Terriglobus roseus: one gene and its partner. The protein of the gene in region 2 interacts with the protein of the main gene of each other region in a pairwise test. Links are inferred from orthologs where the notes say so. Each region holds a gene or a part of one and is shown on either strand. Other genes may lie near its edges.

Region 1 (3,950 bases), 630 kb from region 2 along the record:
ACCTTCGATGCGCAAAGCATCGCTACTGACCACACCGATGCGCAGCCTACCGCTCACCGATTGGCCGGACGTAGTCACAGTTTCGGCAGCACAATTCCCTGCTGCCTCTGATACTTTCCAGAACGGTCCGCGTAGCTGGTTTCACACACTTCGTCCGACTGGAAGAAGAGAATCTGGCAGAGGCCTTCGTTTGCATAGACCTTTGCCGGAAGCGGTGTGGTGTTGGAGATTTCGAGGGTGACGTAGCCTTCCCATTCCGGTTCGAACGGCGTGACGTTCACGATGATGCCGCAGCGAGCATAGGTCGACTTGCCGACGCAGATTGTGAGGACATCGCGGGGGATGCGGAAGTATTCAATGGAACGGGCGAGTGCAAAGGAGTTGGGAGGAACGATCACGCTATCTGCTTCCACCGTGACGAAAGAACGCTCGTCGAACGCCTTGGGGTCGATGATGGCGCTGTTCACGTTGGTGAAGATTTTGAATTCGTTGGACACGCGCAGATCGTAACCATAGGACGAGAGCCCGTAAGAGATGCAGCCCTTGCTGACCTGCTTCTCGCTGAACGGCTCAATCATGCCATGCTTTGTTGCCTGCTCCCGGATCCACTTATCGCTCTTGATCGACATTGCACTCCTGCCGCGAGGGTACGCCATGCGTAACTCTGCTGTTTGTGTCATCTTACGACAATCGGGCGCTTTGATCTTTTTTGTCGACAAAGGATTCAGGAGAATGTTGACAGGGGCCAAAGGCCTTCCTAACATCATGACAATGCGCCGGTTGCCCATGGCCGCTCCGACACTGGAAGGGAAAGCAAATCCGTGATCAAGCAGGACCTGATTCAGCGAGTCGTCGACCGTACCGGTCTACCGAGAACACGTGCCGAACAGGCAGTGGAAGACATTTTGAAGGGCGTGAAAAAAGCGCTTACCGCTGGTGACCGCATCGAACTTCGCGGTTTCGGCGTCTTCACAGTGAAACCTCGGAAAACTGGTATCGGACGTAATCCACGCACCGGAACCGAAGTGGACATTGAGCCCGGCCGCGCCGTGCGATTCAAGCCTGGCAAAGACCTGCAGGAATTGGATAAGCCACTGGCAGCTAAAGCCGAGTAGCTCCTCTTCACATCAAACTGATCGCATCGACATCCACAATGATGGCGTTGCGCGGGATGCCCTTGTATTCCGCGTGGCGCAGCATGTTGCGCAGACCAGCCTGCAGGTCGCTGCGCCTCTGCGCTTTGAGCAGCAGGTGATATCGGTAGATCCGCTTCAGGCGTGAGACCGGCGCTGCCGCAGGGCCGAGCATCCTTACGCCCGGCACGGATGCGGTATTGAACCAGCGGCCCAGTTCCCCGCTCCACCGCATCGCCTCGCCCATGTCCTGCGACTGGATCAATACGTTGGTCAGGACGCCGAAGGGCGGGTAAAAGAACGGGCGGCGGAACTGCATTTCCCGGCGCACGAAGCCTTCATAGTCGTGCGCGGCGGCGCAACGGACGGCGTAATGGTCCACGTGATAGCTCTGCACCAGAACGCGGCCCGGCTTTTCGCCTCGACCGGCGCGTCCGCTGACCTGGGTGAGTAGTTGGAAGACACGCTCTGCGGCGCGGAAGTCCGGCATGCCGAGCGCATGGTCGCAACCTACGACTCCGACGGTGGTGACGCCGTGGATGTCATGGCCCTTGGCGATCATTTGCGTGCCTACGAGCAGGTTGATCTCGCCGGAGTGGAGGCGTTGGAGGAGGCGTTCCACGTCGCCGCGTCCGCGGACGGTGTCGCGATCCATGCGGCCGATGCGTGCGGAGGGAAAGATTTCCTGCAAACGCTCTTCGCCTTGCTGCGAGCCTGCGCCCATGTAATAGAGGTGCTCGCTGGAACATTTGGGGCAGGCCTTGGGCACGTTACGACGGAAGCCGCAGTAGTGGCATTCGAGGCGTTCGCCGGGTTCAGCGTGAAGGTCCGTGCCGTGAACCGGCTTGTGGAAGGTCATGGCGATGGCGCAGTTTTCGCACTCGATCTTTTCGCCGCAGGAACGGCACATGACCACGTAACTGTAACCGCGGCGGTTGAGCAGGATGATGGCTTGTTCGCCGCGGTCGAGTGTGGCCTGGGTTTCTTCGATGAGGCGTCGGCTGAAGAGATGTTCTGCGCCGGTCTGCTGAAACTCCGCGCGCATGTCGACGAGTTCGACCTCAGGCAATGGGCGGTTGGCTACGCGCTGTTCCATCTTCAGCAGCGTGTAGCGGCCGGTCTGTGCGTTGTTCCAACTCTCCAATGACGGTGTGGCTGAACCGAGGATGACCGGGATGTCGAGCAGTTTGGCGCGCATGACGGCCACGTCGCGACCGTGGTAGCGCGGGGTTTCTTCCTGCTTGTAGCTGGAGTCGTGCTCTTCATCGACGATGATGAGGCCGAGCGATGGCACGGGCGCGAAGACTGCGGAGCGTGTGCCGACAACGACGCGTGCTTCACCTCGACGGATGCGGTGCCACTGTTCGGCGCGTTCGTCTGGCGAAAGCTGCGAGTGCAGCAAAGCCACTTCATCACCGAAGGCTGCGTACATCTGCCCGGCCATGGCGGGCGTGAGGCCGATCTCAGGCACCAGCAACAGGGCGGCTTTGCCGGTGGCCAGGACTCGTTGCATGGCTGCGAAGTACACCGCTGTTTTGCCGCTGCCAGTGACTCCATAAAGCAGATGCGGCTTGAAGCTGCCTTCCGCGAGCGATGCTGCGATGGAGGCGAGGGCTTCCATCTGTGTTTCGTTCAAGGCATGTTCGTGCGCGTGTTTTTTGCCTTCGGCATGCACGCCGCCGAGATGGAATGCGAGTGGCTCGTCTTCAATGACGACCAGACCTCGGCGTACGAGCGTGGTCAGCGTGGAATCGGGCACAGGAAGGTCGCGCAGATGGCGCACCGGCATGCGACCGCCGACCGCGGTGAGTTCCGCGAGGATGCGCATCTGGTTGTCATTCAGTTTGGGGAGGCGCGCGTCTTCCACGAGGACAGCGACGCGTTCGGTGCGGCGTGCATCACGCTCGTCGGCCTCAACTTCTCGCGAGAGCCAACGCTTGCGCACCATGCCTTCCAGCAGCGCCTTCCCTGCTCCTGTGGCGGAACGAAGTTGGGCAAGCTTCAGTGCGTTGCCGCTTTCCAGCGCGTTGAGTACGGCGTATTCGCGGTTTTGTTCCTCCGGCGACAGCTTTGAGCGGCGCGACGAACCTTTTTCTGCGCCCTCATACAGAACTCGGCGGCCCTGTTCGGCAATCCGATAGAGAAACACGCGACGGATTTCCGCAGTGAGGGGCAGCATGCCGCGCAGGACCTCGCCCAAAGGAGCGACGTAATACTGCGCGATCCATTCCGCCAGGCGCAGCAGATCGTCGGGCAGGAGCGAGGCGTCGTCCAGCACCTGCTGCACCGGTTTCACCTCAAATTCACCTTCGGGTTCCTGCGAATGCACGCGCAGAATTACGCCCATCAGCCGTTGTCCGCTGAAGGGTACGAGTACGCGCGCCCCGATGGCAGGCGCCTCACCGTCGACTCGGTATGTAAAAGACCTGTCTAACGGAACAGGCAAGGCGACGTCTACGAAGAAAGACACATCTTCTAGTGTATGAGCCAAGTGACGTTTCAACCGTACCGGAAGGTACATGCCGCCAGCGGTGTCGTGGCGTACGCGTTTGATAATGACGCGATGCACATCCAGTTTCGGAGCGGCGACGTGTATGTGTACACGCCTGCCGCCACCGGTCGCCTGCATTTAAAGGTGATGCGGCAGCTTGCACGTGCAGGTGCGGGGTTGAGTACGTACATCAGCCGCCAGATTCGGAATCGGTACTCATTGAAATACAAACGCGAAGTGCCGGAGGAGGTTGAAGGTATAGATCCTCCAGCAGCGCAGGAGCCTCGCGTTAAGCGCCGGAAAGTGGCGCCATCTCCATCTTCATA
Region 2 (4,450 bases):
GGGATATGGCCCTTGCTGTTGGGGTCTTCATCGAAGCCGCGCGCGGGGAAGACGGCGAAGCGCGAGTGGTTGACGGTGCCGCAGTCCCACTGCTCTGTGACGGCGCAGGGTGGCGCGGCGTTGGGGTCCATCATGTGGACGCGCAGGGCAAGGATGGAGACGACCGTTCCGGCAACGGCGAGCAGGGCAATCAACACGCGAAGAAGACGCATACGCGTTTGACTCTATTCGGAGCAATACGGTGCGGGCAAGGTGCTTCGTACTGTTCTGGACGCTTCGGGTGGTCGAGCTTCGATTGAAATGAGCGGCTTTGTGGTTACGAAAGGGCTTCGACAACGGCCCATTGCATGGCTTCGCGCGGGGCGGGTTCGCCTGTCCATAACGTGAATTGACGGACGCCTTGTTCCACGAACATCTCCACGCCGGGGATGACGTACAGACCGTTGTGCTGCGCGAGTTGCAGTAGCGGTGTTTCGATTGGGTTGTAGACGAGGTCGAAGAAGACTTTGCCGCGCATTTCGTCTGCGGCGATGGGCGCTTCCATCGCCTGATTCTTCATGCCGTAGGGCGTGCTGTTGATGATGGCGTCGAAGGTGTGTGCGGCGAGGTCTTCGCGGCGAATGGCGTGGACGCCGGCTTCTGTTGCGAGGGCTTCTGCTCGTGCGTGGGTGCGGTTCAGCAGGTAGACGTGTGCGCCTGCATCGCGGAGGCCGAAGACGGCAGCGCGTGCTGCTCCACCTGCGCCGAGGATGAGAATCTTTGCGCCCTCGAGGGGAAGTACACGTTGCAATGGACCAACGATGCCGGGGACGTCGGTGTTGTATCCGGCGAAGCCTTCGGTGGTTTTCACGAGGGTGTTGCTGGTCTGCATCTGCTGCACTGCGGTGTCGCTGATTGCGAGGTGCGGCAGGATGGTTTCCTTAAGCGGCATGGTGACGCTGAGGCCGCGGATGTTGAGGCGATCGACCACTGCGAGGAGTTCTGCGGGGATGTCGGTTTCAAGCGGGATGTATACCGCGTTGCGCTTTGCCGTACGGAACGCGGTGTTGTGCATGCACGGTGAGAGCGAGCCCGTGATGGGCAGGCCTGCTACTGCGTAGATCGCGGTTTCCGGTGTGATGGACTCTGCGCGGTAGAGCTCTTGCAGCGTGGAGATGCTGACCTGACCGGGCGCGGTGCCTGCGTTGCCTTCCGGCGAGGCGAAGGTGAAGAGTGAGCCGAAGCGTGGGCCGAGGACGCGTGTGAGTGTGCCGCGGAAGCCCATGCTCATGGCGATGAGTCGGCCATCGGTGCCGTGGGTTTCGAGCAGGTCGATGAGTTGCAGAGCTTCCGTGATGGTTGTCGCGGTGGGGACAATCTTGCGGAAGTCCGGCGCGAAGGGGGCCATGCGATCGAGTTCGGGCGCGAGCGCGGGTGTGCCCTGGAAGTCGTGCCAGGAGAGGATGACTGCGGCGCCGTTGGCGCGGAGCGTGTCGAGCGCTGCGATGCCGAGTTCTTCGGCGGTTTCCGTCTCGATGTCGACGAGCTGGCAGCCTGCTGCTGCGGCTTCTGCGAGGATGTCGATTTGCTGCTGCGCGGTGCCCTGGAAGCCTCCGCCGTAGGGCTGGCGACGACAGGTGGCTACGGCCGTCACTTCAGGATGTTCAGCGAGGAACTTGCGTAGTTGCGGCAGTTGCGCTGCGGGGTCGGGCACGGAATCGAGACGGAACTCGAGGAAACGGCAGTCCGGAAGCGTCTGTTCGGCGAGCGAGAACATTTCCGGGCTGGAGACAGCGACGCAGATGCGTCCGGCGCGTTGGTGCAGGGATTCCGGTGTGATGACGTGCGCAGGCATTTCTAAGCCATGGTACCGGGAGCGGCGGGGCGCGGGTTTCCTTTATACTCGGTCGATAGCAAAAGGGAACGGAGCGGTGTAATGGCTAAGGGCGTAAATAAGGTAATTCTGCTGGGAAATGTAGGCAAAGACCCGGAGATGCGGGCGACCCAAGGCGGCACCGTGGTGGCAAACTTCACGTTGGCTACGGCCGATCGTCAGAAGGACCAGACTGGCAACTGGGTGGATAAGACCGAGTGGCACAACCTGATTGCGTTTGGCCGCACGGCGGAGATTGTTCGCGACTACGTGAAAAAGGGATCGCAGCTCTACATTGAGGGCAAGATCCAGACGCGTTCCTGGGACGACAAGGAAAGCGGCCAGAAGAAGTACCGTACCGAGATCATTGTGAATGACATGTCGCTCCTGGGTGGACGCGCCGGTGGTGAAGGCGGTGGCCAGTATTCTGGCGGTCGCAGCAGCGGCGGTTACAGCCAGGGCGGCGGAAATTACGGCAATACCACCAGCTTCGATCAGCGCACACCGCAGAACGACTTTGCCAATGAAGGCATTACGGACGACGATATCCCGTTCTAAGTGGGTGCGTCAGTTTGCGAGTTAGCGGGGCCTTCGGGCTCCGCTTTCTGCTTTGTGGAAAGGTCTCGTCGTAGACTGTTTTCACCATGGTGGATGAACAGACCTTTCGACGTGATTCCGATACGGCTCTCGAACAGCTTAAGCAGCGCCTGATTGATGGCGAAGACCTGGGCGGCTATGAGACGGAAGAGAACAATGGCGTGTTGAACATCATCTTCGACGCGCCCAAGGCGAAGTTTGTGTTCACTCCGAACACACCGGTGCGACAGATTTGGATTTCCGCGCTCTCGACCAGCTTCAAGCTGGATTGGGCGGAAGGAAAATTTGTGCTGCCGAAGACGGGCGAAGATCTGGATGTGCTCACGGAACGCTTGATCAAAGAGCACACGGACGACGATACGTTCGAGCTGTAATTCTTCTTAAAAAGCAAAATGCGCGAAGTTCCGTGTGAACCATGGAACTCCGCGCACGTGTGTTTTTGAAAGCTACTTTGACATGCCGATGGAGGCCATCATGCGGCCTGTGAAGCCGTCTTCTGCGCGGTGAGAGAAGAAGCGGCCGGTATCGGCTGCGGTGTCTTCTTCGAGCACGCTGATGTTCTTTTCCTTCAGGCCTGCGTCCATGAGTTGGCGGCGGTTAGCCTCCCACAGATTCAGGTGAAGCAGCGGGCCGAGTGGTGAGTGGCCGGGTGCGCGTGCCGTGAGGAAGAGGTTCGGATACTTCTCGCGGATGGGGCCGAGGTCGTAGACGTCTTTGAAGAGCGTGTCGACGTAGGCGAATTGCGATGAGAACTCGTAACGGATGTCTTCGCTGACGGAGTAGCTGCCGGGGCCGATGGATGGGCCGATGGCTGCGATGAGGTCTGCGGGGTCGCTGCCGTACTGGCGGCGCATGGTGCCGATGCCGCGTTCGACGATACGTGCGAGTGTGCCTCGCCAGCCTGCATGGAAGGCACCGATGGCGCGACGCTTGGGGTCGAAGACGAGGACCGGGACACAATCGGCAATTTGCACCGTGAGCAGAACGCCGGGGACGTCGGTGAGCATGGCGTCGGCCTTGTGCTTTGCGGGTGCAAGGAAGTCATCGGTCGCTTCTGTCGACGATGCGATGGTGCGCACGATGGGCGAGTGAAACTGGTGGAGCATGCCGAAGCTGTGGAAGCGGCTGGCCTTGATGCTCTTCAGGTAGCGCGTGCGGTTGGTGCGGACGTTTTCCGGTTCGTCATGCGCGGTAAAGCCGAGGTTCAGGTCGCCCAGATTCTTGGGCAGATGCGGGCGATAGACGCGGGTGACGCCGCCGGTGCGCGTGGAGAAGCCGTGTACGAGCGATTCAGCAGCACTGAGGTTTTCTGCGAAGAGTGGCTTGGGGTTTTCCTTGGGAGTGACGGCGGCTTTTTGGGCGAGGTCTGCCTTTTTGCCCACGAGACGGCGTGCGCCTTCGTTCCACGTGTTGCGGCGGGTGGCGCGGGTGCCGTGGGTGAGGCCGATGGCTCCCAGGATGTCATCGACGGCGGCGATGGCTTCGGGGGACTCCAGATACTCGGCGGTGGGCTTCTTCGTTGCTGCGGGTTTCTTACGTGCTGCGGTCACTGCTTGATTTTACTAGTCGGTGCGGTTGCGGTCGCCGAACCATTTGGCGATGCCCAGCAGCAGGAAAAACGTGCCGGTTGGGATGCAGCCGAGGGCGATGATCAATACCAGCCAGCCGAAGTTGTTCTTGGGCCCGTGAACGGTCATGCCACCGCTGATCCATACGCCAAGGGCGCAGAGGATGCCGACGCTTTCAATGATGGTGGAGACGCGGAGAATGGCGCGGGTGTCCGGGCGGGTGCGGCCTTTGGTTGCAGGAGTACTCATCCGTGAACGACCGCCTGAATGACAGCGACCAGAACGCCGGTGACGGAGACGTAGAGCCAGATGGGGAAGGTCCAGCGCGCAAGTTTCTTATGCTGCGGGAAGCGCTGCGTGAGCGACAGGAAGAACGTGATCAGGATCATGGGCAGCGCAACGACGCTGAGTACGATGTGCGACAGCAGCATGG

The links. The genes of interacting proteins can lie anywhere in the genome.
Region 1: the proteins of BLT38_RS03405 (region 2) and priA interact in binary tests that used the Escherichia coli proteins (3 or more experiments, as listed by UniProt). The link is inferred for Terriglobus roseus from one-to-one orthologs.

What each region holds. Positions count from the first base shown.
Region 1 is NZ_LT629690.1:1,382,229-1,386,178, reverse strand. The notes cover bases 864-3,950. They hold priA (replication restart helicase PriA), read right to left. Parts: upstream 3,604-3,950; coding sequence 1,123-3,603; downstream 864-1,122. Other genes in these bases: BLT38_RS05930 (GNAT family N-acetyltransferase), read right to left, coding at 3,914-3,950; BLT38_RS05945 (HU family DNA-binding protein), read left to right, coding at 864-1,115. In the rest of the region: BLT38_RS05955 (response regulator transcription factor), read right to left, coding at 1-78; dcd (dCTP deaminase), read right to left, coding at 75-629; more of BLT38_RS05945, read left to right, coding at 822-863.
Region 2 is NZ_LT629690.1:746,494-750,943, forward strand. The notes cover bases 940-3,662. They hold BLT38_RS03405 (single-stranded DNA-binding protein), read left to right. Parts: upstream 940-1,915; coding sequence 1,916-2,410; downstream 2,411-3,662. Other genes in these bases: aroE (shikimate dehydrogenase), read right to left, coding at 940-1,834; cyaY (iron donor protein CyaY), read left to right, coding at 2,497-2,823; pgeF (peptidoglycan editing factor PgeF), read right to left, coding at 2,896-3,662. Outside these bases: BLT38_RS03395 (vitamin K epoxide reductase family protein), read right to left, coding at 1-212; more of aroE, read right to left, coding at 317-939; more of pgeF, read right to left, coding at 3,663-3,999; BLT38_RS03420 (hypothetical protein), read right to left, coding at 4,012-4,266; BLT38_RS03425 (DUF420 domain-containing protein), read right to left, coding at 4,263-4,450. UniProt on the Escherichia coli protein: Plays an important role in DNA replication, recombination and repair. Binds to ssDNA and to an array of partner proteins to recruit them to their sites of action during DNA metabolism. Acts as a sliding platform that migrates on DNA via reptation.